3 regions of the Bacillus sp. 1A genome follow, and region 3 is predicted to be linked to each of the others. Evidence: a T-box and tRNA genes for the amino acid it is inferred to sense, from the RefSeq annotation. Region 3 holds a T-box; the other regions hold tRNA genes.
The links. A T-box is a leader RNA that pairs with one kind of tRNA and senses whether it is charged. The one in region 3 lies ahead of thrS (threonine--tRNA ligase), so its partner is inferred to be a tRNA-Thr.

Region 1 (3,249 bases), 330 kb from region 3:
TAACATCTACTAATACGAATTCTTCAGCTACACCTTGGTTGATCATTGAGTAAGCGTAACTACAACCTACAGCTCCTGTTCCTACTAATACTACACGATTGATACCTTTTTTCATGGTAATTTCCCCTCTCTATTGTTCACATATATTTTTTTATGATTGTTTAAGTAATTAATTAAAATACTAATTTAATGTTGTTTAACTTCTTTACATTCATATTGTAGCACGTATTATTGTGAATTACTTCACAAATTATGACCTATTTGTGAACTTTTTCACATAGAGTGTAAAGTTGATGGAATAGGTGTGGAATCCATTTCAATGGAGGCGTTTTCTTTAGATTGTGAAAGGGATTTTCTTACGTTTTTGTCGGTAAGTGAAATTATATCGGCGATTATTTTCATATATCAACGATTTTTAGAATATATCTACCGTAACTCAAAATATATCAACGATTCGACAAGGAATATCGACTTACCGACAAAACTCGACAATAATGACAACATAAAAAAAGCTGTCTCCAGTAGATCACCCCTATTGAGAGACAGCTTCTTCTATATATTATTTATTTTCCACAGTAGCTCCCGGATGTATTTTCATCGGTTTCTCCAAGTGTAGGAGGCTACAGCCATACAGCTGGGGTAAAAGTTCAACTTGAGTATCATTTGTTAGATAGATAGTTCCTTCATATTCATACAGGTCCAAATAAACAACATGATTGTATTTACGGCTCTCTATGTACCCCACTGCAACAGCGAATACTTCATATTTCTTCTATTGCATAAAAAAGCAGACTATCAAAAGTCCACTTTTACACAACAAAAAAGAGATAGCAGATTATGCTATCTCTTTTAGTATGACCCGTACGGGATTCGAACCCGTGTTACCGCCGTGAAAGGGCGGTGTCTTAACCACTTGACCAACGGGCCAATTCTGGCAGAGAAGAAGGGATTCGAACCCTCGCACCGCGTTCGCGATCTACTCCCTTAGCAGGGGAGCCCCTTGAGCCACTTGGGTACTTCTCTATAATATGGCTCCGCAGGTAGGACTCGAACCTACGACCGATCGGTTAACAGCCGATAGCTCTACCACTGAGCTACTGCGGAATAATTATGGTGGGCCTAAATGGACTCGAACCATCGACCTCACGCTTATCAGGCGTGCGCTCTAACCAGCTGAGCTATAGGCCCATAATTGAAAAGCGGGTGAAGAGAATCGAACTCTCGACCAGAGCTTGGAAGGCTCTTGTTTTACCACTAAACTACACCCGCATTAAATTGTAAATGGTGAGCCATGAAGGATTCGAACCTTCGACCCTCTGATTAAAAGTCAGATGCTCTACCAACTGAGCTAATGGCTCATTTTGAAAGTGGTGCCGACTAGAGGACTTGAACCCCCAACCTACTGATTACAAGTCAGTTGCTCTACCAGTTGAGCTAAGTCGGCTTGCGACTTCAAAATGGTGGCTCGGGACGGAATCGAACCGCCGACACGAGGATTTTCAGTCCTCTGCTCTACCGACTGAGCTACCGAGCCTTTATGTAAAAAAATGGCGGTCCCGACCGGGGTCGAACCGGCGATCTCCTGCGTGACAGGCAGGCATGTTAACCACTACACCACGGGACCATTTGGTTGCGGGGACAGGATTTGAACCTGCGACCTTCGGGTTATGAGCCCGACGAGCTACCGTGCTGCTCCACCCCGCGATGATAAAATATTAATTTAGAAAAAATGGAGGAGGTAGAGGGATTCGAACCCCCGCGCGACTCTCGCCGCCTGTCGGTTTTCAAGACCGATCCCTTCAGCCGAACTTGGGTATACCTCCGAGATATAAAGCTTTAGTGGTGGACCTTGTAGGACTCGAACCTACGACCGGACGGTTATGAGCCGTCTGCTCTAACCAGCTGAGCTAAAGGTCCTTTATGGTAGCGGCGGAGGGGATCGAACCCCCGACCTCACGGGTATGAACCGTACGCTCTAGCCAGCTGAGCTACACCGCCATAAAAGATATTAAAATAAGTGGAGCCTAGCGGGATCGAACCGCTGACCTCCTGCGTGCAAGGCAGGCGCTCTCCCAGCTGAGCTAAGGCCCCATGTTTTTGGAAAATCGGGAAGACAGGATTTGAACCTGCGACCCCCTGGTCCCAAACCAGGTGCTCTACCAAGCTGAGCCACTTCCCGTTAATAAAAGCGCGCCCGAGAGGAGTCGAACCCCTAACCTCTTGATCCGTAGTCAAACGCTCTATCCAATTGAGCTACGGGCGCATATGGTGCCGAGGGCGGGGGTCGAACCCGCACGGTGGTCACCCACCGCAGGATTTTAAGTCCTGTGCGTCTGCCTGTTCCGCCACCCCGGCATGTCATATTGAAAATTGGAGCGGAAGACGGGATTCGAACCCGCGACCCCAACCTTGGCAAGGTTGTATTCTACCACTGAACTACTTCCGCAAGACATGTATGAGTTATTTTATTAAAAGTGCGGGTGAAGGGAGTCGAACCCCCACGCCAAAGGCGCTAGATCCTAAGTCTAGTGCGTCTGCCAATTCCGCCACACCCGCATATTAATTATTCAAAGAAAAAATGGGGCGACTGATGGGAATCGAACCCACGAATGCCGGAGCCACAATCCGGTGCGTTAACCACTTCGCCACAACCGCCATGATTTTCTGGTGCCGACTAGAGGACTTGAACCCCCAACCTACTGATTACAAGTCAGTTGCTCTACCAATTGAGCTAAGTCGGCTAAATGGTGGAGGATGACGGGATCGAACCGCCGACCCCCTGCTTGTAAGGCAGGTGCTCTCCCAGCTGAGCTAATCCTCCATTTGCCTGGCAACGTCCTACTCTCACAGGGACAAGGTCCCAACTACCATCGGCGCTAGAGAGCTTAACTTCCGTGTTCGGTATGGGAACGGGTGTGACCTCTCTGCCATTATTACCAGACTGTATTCATTTAAGACAAGAATCATTGTAACTTATTTGACTTTTAAAGTCAACAAGTTTTTTATATTCTTTCAAAACTAGATAACATTGCTTCATATTATATGGTTAAGTCCTCGATCTATTAGTATTCGTCAGCTCCACATGTCACCATGCTTCCACCTCGAACCTATCAACCTGATCATCTTTCAGGGATCTTACTAGCTTACGCTATGGGAAATCTCATCTTGAGGGGGGCTTCATGCTTAGATGCTTTCAGCACTTATCCCTTCCGCACATAGCTACCCAGCTATGCCCTTGGCAGAACAACT
Region 2 (3,249 bases), 1.6 Mb from region 3:
TAAGGAGAGGGGTTAGCGTAAGCGAAGCTCTGAACTGAAGCCCCAGTAAACGGCGGCCGTAACTATAACGGTCCTAAGGTAGCGAAATTCCTTGTCGGGTAAGTTCCGACCCGCACGAAAGGTGTAACGATTTGGGCACTGTCTCAACCAGAGACTCGGTGAAATTATAGTACCTGTGAAGATGCAGGTTACCCGCGACAGGACGGAAAGACCCCGTGGAGCTTTACTGTAGCCTGATATTGAATTTTGGTACAGTTTGTACAGGATAGGCGGGAGCCATTGAAACCGGAGCGCTAGCTTCGGTGGAGGCGCTGGTGGGATACCGCCCTGACTGTATTGAAATTCTAACCTACGGGTCTTATCGACCCGGGAGACAGTGTCAGGTGGGCAGTTTGACTGGGGCGGTCGCCTCCTAAAGTGTAACGGAGGCGCCCAAAGGTTCCCTCAGAATGGTTGGAAATCATTCGTAGAGTGCAAAGGCATAAGGGAGCTTGACTGCGAGACCTACAAGTCGAGCAGGGACGAAAGTCGGGCTTAGTGATCCGGTGGTTCCGCATGGAAGGGCCATCGCTCAACGGATAAAAGCTACCCCGGGGATAACAGGCTTATCTCCCCCAAGAGTCCACATCGACGGGGAGGTTTGGCACCTCGATGTCGGCTCATCGCATCCTGGGGCTGTAGTCGGTCCCAAGGGTTGGGCTGTTCGCCCATTAAAGCGGTACGCGAGCTGGGTTCAGAACGTCGTGAGACAGTTCGGTCCCTATCCGTCGTGGGCGTAGGAAATTTGAGAGGAGCTGTCCTTAGTACGAGAGGACCGGGATGGACGCACCGCTGGTGTACCAGTTGTTCTGCCAAGGGCATAGCTGGGTAGCTATGTGCGGAAGGGATAAGTGCTGAAAGCATCTAAGCATGAAGCCCCCCTCAAGATGAGATTTCCCATAGCGTAAGCTAGTAAGATCCCTGAAAGATGATCAGGTTGATAGGTTCGAGGTGGAAGCATGGTGACATGTGGAGCTGACGAATACTAATAGATCGAGGACTTAACCATATAATATGTAGCAATGTTATCTAGTTTTGAAGGAATATGCCTTCATAGTTTGGTGATGATGGCAGAGAGGTCACACCCGTTCCCATACCGAACACGGAAGTTAAGCTCTCTAGCGCCGATGGTAGTTGGGACCTTGTCCCTGTGAGAGTAGGACGTTGCCAGGCTATTATTATTCCGCAGTAGCTCAGTGGTAGAGCTATCGGCTGTTAACCGATCGGTCGTAGGTTCGAGTCCTACCTGCGGAGCCATTATGCTTCCATAGCTCAGCTGGTAGAGCACTTCCATGGTAAGGAAGAGGTCACCGGTTCAAGCCCGGTTGGAAGCTTGGGAAGAGTTTTAAAATTTTTGGCCCGTTGGTCAAGTGGTTAAGACACCGCCCTTTCACGGCGGTAACACGGGTTCGAATCCCGTACGGGTCACCACTTTTGGAGGATTAGCTCAGCTGGGAGAGCACCTGCCTTACAAGCAGGGGGTCGGCGGTTCGATCCCGTCATCCTCCACCATATATATTTTAAATGTCGGAGGGGTAGCGAAGTGGCTAAACGCGGCGGACTGTAAATCCGCTCCTTCGGGTTCGGCAGTTCGAATCTGCCCCCCTCCACCATTTTCTTTAAAATAACCTGAGAGGGTTTATTTTTTTGAAAAGATAACCATACTAGTAAATATTAATGGGCTATAGCCAAGCGGTAAGGCAACGGACTTTGACTCCGTCATGCGCTGGTTCGAATCCAGCTAGCCCAGCCATTTACGAGCCATTAGCTCAGTTGGTAGAGCATCTGACTTTTAATCAGAGGGTCGAAGGTTCGAATCCTTCATGGCTCACCATTTTCGCGGAAGTAGTTCAGTGGTAGAATACAACCTTGCCAAGGTTGGGGTCGCGGGTTCGAATCCCGTCTTCCGCTTTATTACTAAGGGGCCTTAGCTCAGCTGGGAGAGCGCCTGCCTTGCACGCAGGAGGTCAGCGGTTCGATCCCGCTAGGCTCCATCTAAATAAAAAAGCTTACATCATATGATGTAAGCTTTTTTTGTATTTAAAAAGACAACTTTCATACTTGTCGTTTAAAATGAAGAAAATGTAAAAATAAAGGATGGGGGATAATTGTGAAAGTTGTTATTGCATCTGATTCATATAAAGAAAGCTTAAAAGCTATAAAAGTATGTGAAGCTATTGAAAGAGGATTTGGAGCAATTTTTCCTAAAACAGAGTACGTAAAAATACCAATTGGAGATGGAGGTGAAGGAACGGTTGATTCACTTGTGGATGCTACAGATGGAAGAATGATACCCCTTCATGTGACAGGACCGCTTAGAGAACGTGTACAAGCCTTTTACGGTATGTCTAAAGATAAAAAGACAGCGTTTATTGAAATGGCAGCAGCATCAGGATTACAACACGTTCCGCTTAAAAAGCGAAACCCACTTATTACAACGACTAAAGGAACCGGAGAGCTTATACTACATGCGCTAGACGAAGGAGCTGAGCACATTATTTTAGGACTTGGCGGAAGTGCTACAAATGATGGCGGAGCAGGTATGTTGTCAGCTTTAGGGGTCAGGTTTATAAATGGAAAAGGGGAAGTAATAGAGCCATCTGGAGGGACGTTACATTCGATTGTCGCTATTGATTTTTCATGCATGGATGCACGCTTAATGCATATAAAGATAGAAGCAGCATGTGATGTAGATAATCCGTTAGTTGGAATAAGGGGAGCATCTTTCGTATTTGGGAGGCAAAAGGGTGCGAATGCAGAGATGATGAAAGAGCTGGATGAGAATTTAAAGCATTATGCGAATATCCTTAAACAATACTTATCTTGCGACGTAGCTGAAATACCTGGCGCAGGAGCCGCAGGAGGAATGGGAGCAGCTGTTATTGCAGTGTTAAAGGGAAGCTTGCGGAGAGGAATTGAAATTGTATTAGACTATACAAATTTTAATAAGCATATAGAAGGTGCAGATTTAATTATAACTGGCGAAGGGAGAATAGATGAACAAACAGCATATGGAAAGGCCCCTGTAGGTGTTGCGGAGCGTGCAAAGCATTTTCGTATTCCTGTCATTGCTATTGGAGGATCTGTATCTCCGAATTATTCAGCTGTTCATGAAAAAGGAATCGATGCAGTATTTAGTATTACAGCGAGTCCTATGACATTAGAAGAGGCATATAAAGTAGCGGAAGAGAATATCGAAATGACAGCAAA
Region 3 (3,249 bases):
GTTTTAATGCTAGATGATATCGGAGCAGAAGCGATGTCAAGCTTTGTGCGTGACGATGTGCTTGGTGCAATTTTGCAATTCCGTATGTTAGAAAACTTGCCGACGTTCTTTACGTCTAACTTTGATTTCAAGGAATTGGAACATCATTTAACGTATACACAGCGTGGTGAAGCAGAACAAATGAAAGCAGCACGTATTATGGAACGAATTAAATATTTAGCGAAGCCAATTCCGATTGGCGGGAAAAACCGACGTCATAAGTAAAGAGTAAGCTGAAAAGCTTGCTCTTTTTTCGTTTTGAACACTTTTCAGAATAGGTGAATTGCAAAACGAAAAACTTCTTATAGAAAATTCATTGTAGCTTGTATCATTTTTTTCTCCCTCCCTTAATATATATAAAATTAGCAAGCCATATTGAGTGGATTTTCTAACGATAGGAAATGTAATTCTACTAAGAGTGAACTTCACGCGGGACGGACTCTTATAGGATTTGTAACGTATAGATACAATCCTTTAGAGCAGGGATAAAAGGGGGGACAAAAGTGATTGAAATTTGCTTCGAAGAAAAAAATGATGCTATGCATGTATATAGACAACTATTGAAAAGAGCGGAACTGTTATATAAGGAAACGAGTGTGTATTTACAGGAACAAAAAGTGGTGATTCACATACCAGTATGTGAATCGAATTATATTGAAAAGATTTTATTGCCGGTAATGGTATATTTCATTGTGAATGTAAAGCAAAATAAGTGGATTTATACAATCTTAAAAGAGAAGTTTTTTTATGAAGAAGAGGAAGAGTGTCATCAAATATTGCATATGGCACAAGAGATTTTAAAGGGAAGAAGAAAAGGGATTGCTCGTGAATTAACACGTCACACATTTGAATCATATATTAAATCTTCTTTAAATAACTGGCTTTGTGATCCGCTTTCGTTCTCGTTTTCATCATATGTTCGTTTTCGCCTTCGTACATATAGGGAAATGGTAGCTAAGCTTGCTGAATTGTCGATTGATGAGTATAAGTTGGAACAAGAATATCAAATGTTTATTGAGACGCTAAGGCAACAAGTGCGCAGCCGAAAATCACGTTTGTCCTGTGTGCATCTTATTTTTGATGAAAGTTTTATTTTCTATGATGATAAAGGTAGACGTTTAAAACAGGAGAAATTGGTCCAATATATAGACGAGGAATTATTAAAGCAAAAGGATGTATATATTGATACGAAAGTAATTGCACCACTTCTTTCTATTTCGCCGAAAAAAATTTATTTATATACGAAAGAACAAGACCATAATATGATTATTACTTTGCGAAATGTATTTCAAGAACGGGTCCAATTACATGGATTACATGAGTTTGAGCGCAATGTGAAAAATTTAAAAAATAAAGGTAACGCCCTTGATTTTCTAAGTTTTTGAGCATATAATTACCTACATAAATGAAATATATTGAAATGTCATGATGAGGACATGAGTAGTTTTCTACGATTTTCAGAGAGGGAAGCCTTAGGGTGTGAGCTTCCTAGTACGGGATTATTACTTACCACCTCTAAACTTTAGCAGTGAACGGTTTTTTCTAGTAATTGCTAACGGACAACACCGTTATGTTGAACTTGAGCAATTAACAATAATGTTAATTGGAACAAGGGTGGAACCACGAATTCAACACTCGTCCCTTTTTACGGGATGAGTGTTTTTTATTTTGAAAAAAAGAGGAGTGACCAGTGATGGCAGATGTAGTTAAAATTACTTTCCCTGATGGAGCTGTGAAGGAGTTTCCAAAAGGCGTAACAACTGAAGAAATCGCAGCTTCTATTAGCCCAGGCTTAAAGAAAAAAGCTGTGGCTGGAAAATTAAACGATGAGATGATCGATCTTGTTACACCAATCGAAGAAGATGGTGCAGTTTCTATTATTACATTAGATTCTGAAGATGGCTTATACATTTTACGCCATTCAACAGCCCACCTATTAGCACAAGCGTTAAAACGTTTATATAAAGATGCTAAGCTTGAGCTCGGCATTGGTCCAGTAATTGAAAATGGCTTCTACTACGATATTGATATGGAAGAAGCAATTACAGTTGAAGACTTCAAGAAAATCGAAAAAGAAATGCAAAAAATTGTGAACGAGAACTTAGAAATCGTTCGTCATGAAGTGCCACGTGCAGAAGCACTTCGTCGCTTTGAAGAAATCGGCGATGAGTTAAAATTAGATTTAATTAACGATCTTCCAGAAGATGCAGTTATTTCAATCTATGAGCAAGGCGAATTCTTCGATCTTTGCCGTGGTGTTCACCTTCCATCTACAGGGAAAATTAAAGTATTTAAATTATTAAGCGTTGCAGGTGCTTACTGGCGCGGCGATAGCAATAATAAAATGCTACAACGTATTTACGGTACTGCATTCGTTAAGAAAGCAGAATTAGATGAGCACTTACGTATGCTTGAAGAAGCGAAAGAGCGCGATCACCGTAAATTAGGTAAAGAATTAAAACTATTTACTAATAGCCAAAAAGTAGGACAAGGTTTACCACTTTGGTTACCAAAAGGTGCAACTATCCGCCGCATTATCGAGCGTTACATCGTTGATAAAGAAGCAAGCTTAGGCTATGATCACGTATACACTCCAGTACTAGGAAGCAGAGAGCTTTATGAAACTTCTGGTCACTGGAATCACTACCGTGATGGTATGTTCCCATCAATGAAAATGGATAATGAAGAGTTAGTTCTTCGTCCGATGAACTGCCCTCACCACATGATGGTTTATAAAAATGATATTCACAGCTACCGTGAATTACCAATCCGTATTGCGGAACTTGGAACAATGCACCGCTATGAAATGTCTGGAGCATTATCTGGATTACAACGTGTACGCGGAATGACTTTAAACGATGCGCACATTTTCGTTCGCCCAGATCAAATTAAAGAAGAGTTAAAACGTGTTGTAAACTTAACTCTAGAAGTGTACAAAGATTTCGGTTTAGAGAATTATTCATTCCGTCTATCTTATCGTGACCCAGCTGATACTAAAAAGTACTATGCTGATGATGAGATGTGGGAAAAAGCACAAGGTATGTTAAAAGAAGCTATGGATGAAATGGGTCTTGATTACTATGAAGCTGAAGGTGAAGCGGCATTCTACGGTCCAAAACTTGACGTTCAAGTTCGTACTGCTCTTGGAAAAGACGAAACACTTTCAACTGTACAATTAGACTTCTTACTTCCAGAACGCTTTGAATTATC

Region 1: it encodes a tRNA-Thr, which carries the amino acid that the T-box ahead of thrS (threonine--tRNA ligase) is inferred to sense. The anticodon was not compared.
Region 2: it encodes a tRNA-Thr, which carries the amino acid that the T-box ahead of thrS (threonine--tRNA ligase) is inferred to sense. The anticodon was not compared.

The regions. Positions count from the first base shown of each region.
Region 1 covers NZ_JBQYLZ010000001.1:1,680,428-1,683,676, reverse strand. The annotation lists gene ACUN0F_RS08510 (L-lactate dehydrogenase) at 1-115, opposite strand, end outside; partial or broken gene ACUN0F_RS08505 (IS4 family transposase) at 580-744, shown strand; tRNA gene ACUN0F_RS08500 (tRNA-Glu) at 856-927, opposite strand; tRNA gene ACUN0F_RS08495 (tRNA-Ser) at 933-1,023, opposite strand; tRNA gene ACUN0F_RS08490 (tRNA-Asn) at 1,030-1,104, opposite strand; tRNA gene ACUN0F_RS08485 (tRNA-Ile) at 1,112-1,188, opposite strand; tRNA gene ACUN0F_RS08480 (tRNA-Gly) at 1,199-1,269, opposite strand; tRNA gene ACUN0F_RS08475 (tRNA-Lys) at 1,283-1,358, opposite strand; tRNA gene ACUN0F_RS08470 (tRNA-Thr) at 1,369-1,444, opposite strand; tRNA gene ACUN0F_RS08465 (tRNA-Phe) at 1,459-1,534, opposite strand; tRNA gene ACUN0F_RS08460 (tRNA-Asp) at 1,549-1,624, opposite strand; tRNA gene ACUN0F_RS08455 (tRNA-Met) at 1,628-1,704, opposite strand; tRNA gene ACUN0F_RS08450 (tRNA-Ser) at 1,731-1,823, opposite strand; tRNA gene ACUN0F_RS08445 (tRNA-Ile) at 1,841-1,917, opposite strand; tRNA gene ACUN0F_RS08440 (tRNA-Met) at 1,922-1,998, opposite strand; tRNA gene ACUN0F_RS08435 (tRNA-Ala) at 2,019-2,091, opposite strand; tRNA gene ACUN0F_RS08430 (tRNA-Pro) at 2,106-2,179, opposite strand; tRNA gene ACUN0F_RS08425 (tRNA-Arg) at 2,190-2,263, opposite strand; tRNA gene ACUN0F_RS08420 (tRNA-Leu) at 2,267-2,355, opposite strand; tRNA gene ACUN0F_RS08415 (tRNA-Gly) at 2,372-2,446, opposite strand; tRNA gene ACUN0F_RS08410 (tRNA-Leu) at 2,476-2,556, opposite strand; tRNA gene ACUN0F_RS08405 (tRNA-His) at 2,580-2,655, opposite strand; tRNA gene ACUN0F_RS08400 (tRNA-Thr) at 2,666-2,741, opposite strand; tRNA gene ACUN0F_RS08395 (tRNA-Val) at 2,746-2,821, opposite strand; rRNA gene rrf (5S ribosomal RNA) at 2,826-2,941, opposite strand; rRNA gene ACUN0F_RS08385 (23S ribosomal RNA) at 3,043-3,249, opposite strand, start outside.
Region 2 covers NZ_JBQYLZ010000001.1:428,902-432,150, reverse strand. The annotation lists rRNA gene ACUN0F_RS02295 (23S ribosomal RNA) at 1-1,048, shown strand, start outside; rRNA gene rrf (5S ribosomal RNA) at 1,097-1,212, shown strand; tRNA gene ACUN0F_RS02285 (tRNA-Asn) at 1,222-1,296, shown strand; tRNA gene ACUN0F_RS02280 (tRNA-Thr) at 1,301-1,373, shown strand; tRNA gene ACUN0F_RS02275 (tRNA-Glu) at 1,396-1,470, shown strand; tRNA gene ACUN0F_RS02270 (tRNA-Val) at 1,476-1,551, shown strand; tRNA gene ACUN0F_RS02265 (tRNA-Tyr) at 1,569-1,652, shown strand; tRNA gene ACUN0F_RS02260 (tRNA-Gln) at 1,718-1,792, shown strand; tRNA gene ACUN0F_RS02255 (tRNA-Lys) at 1,798-1,873, shown strand; tRNA gene ACUN0F_RS02250 (tRNA-Gly) at 1,879-1,950, shown strand; tRNA gene ACUN0F_RS02245 (tRNA-Ala) at 1,961-2,033, shown strand; gene ACUN0F_RS02240 (glycerate kinase) at 2,150-3,249, shown strand, end outside.
Region 3 covers NZ_JBQYLZ010000001.1:2,008,419-2,011,667, forward strand. The annotation lists gene dnaI (primosomal protein DnaI) at 1-264, shown strand, start outside; gene ytxC (putative sporulation protein YtxC) at 543-1,424, shown strand; T-box leader at 1,456-1,685, shown strand; gene thrS (threonine--tRNA ligase) at 1,733-3,249, shown strand, end outside.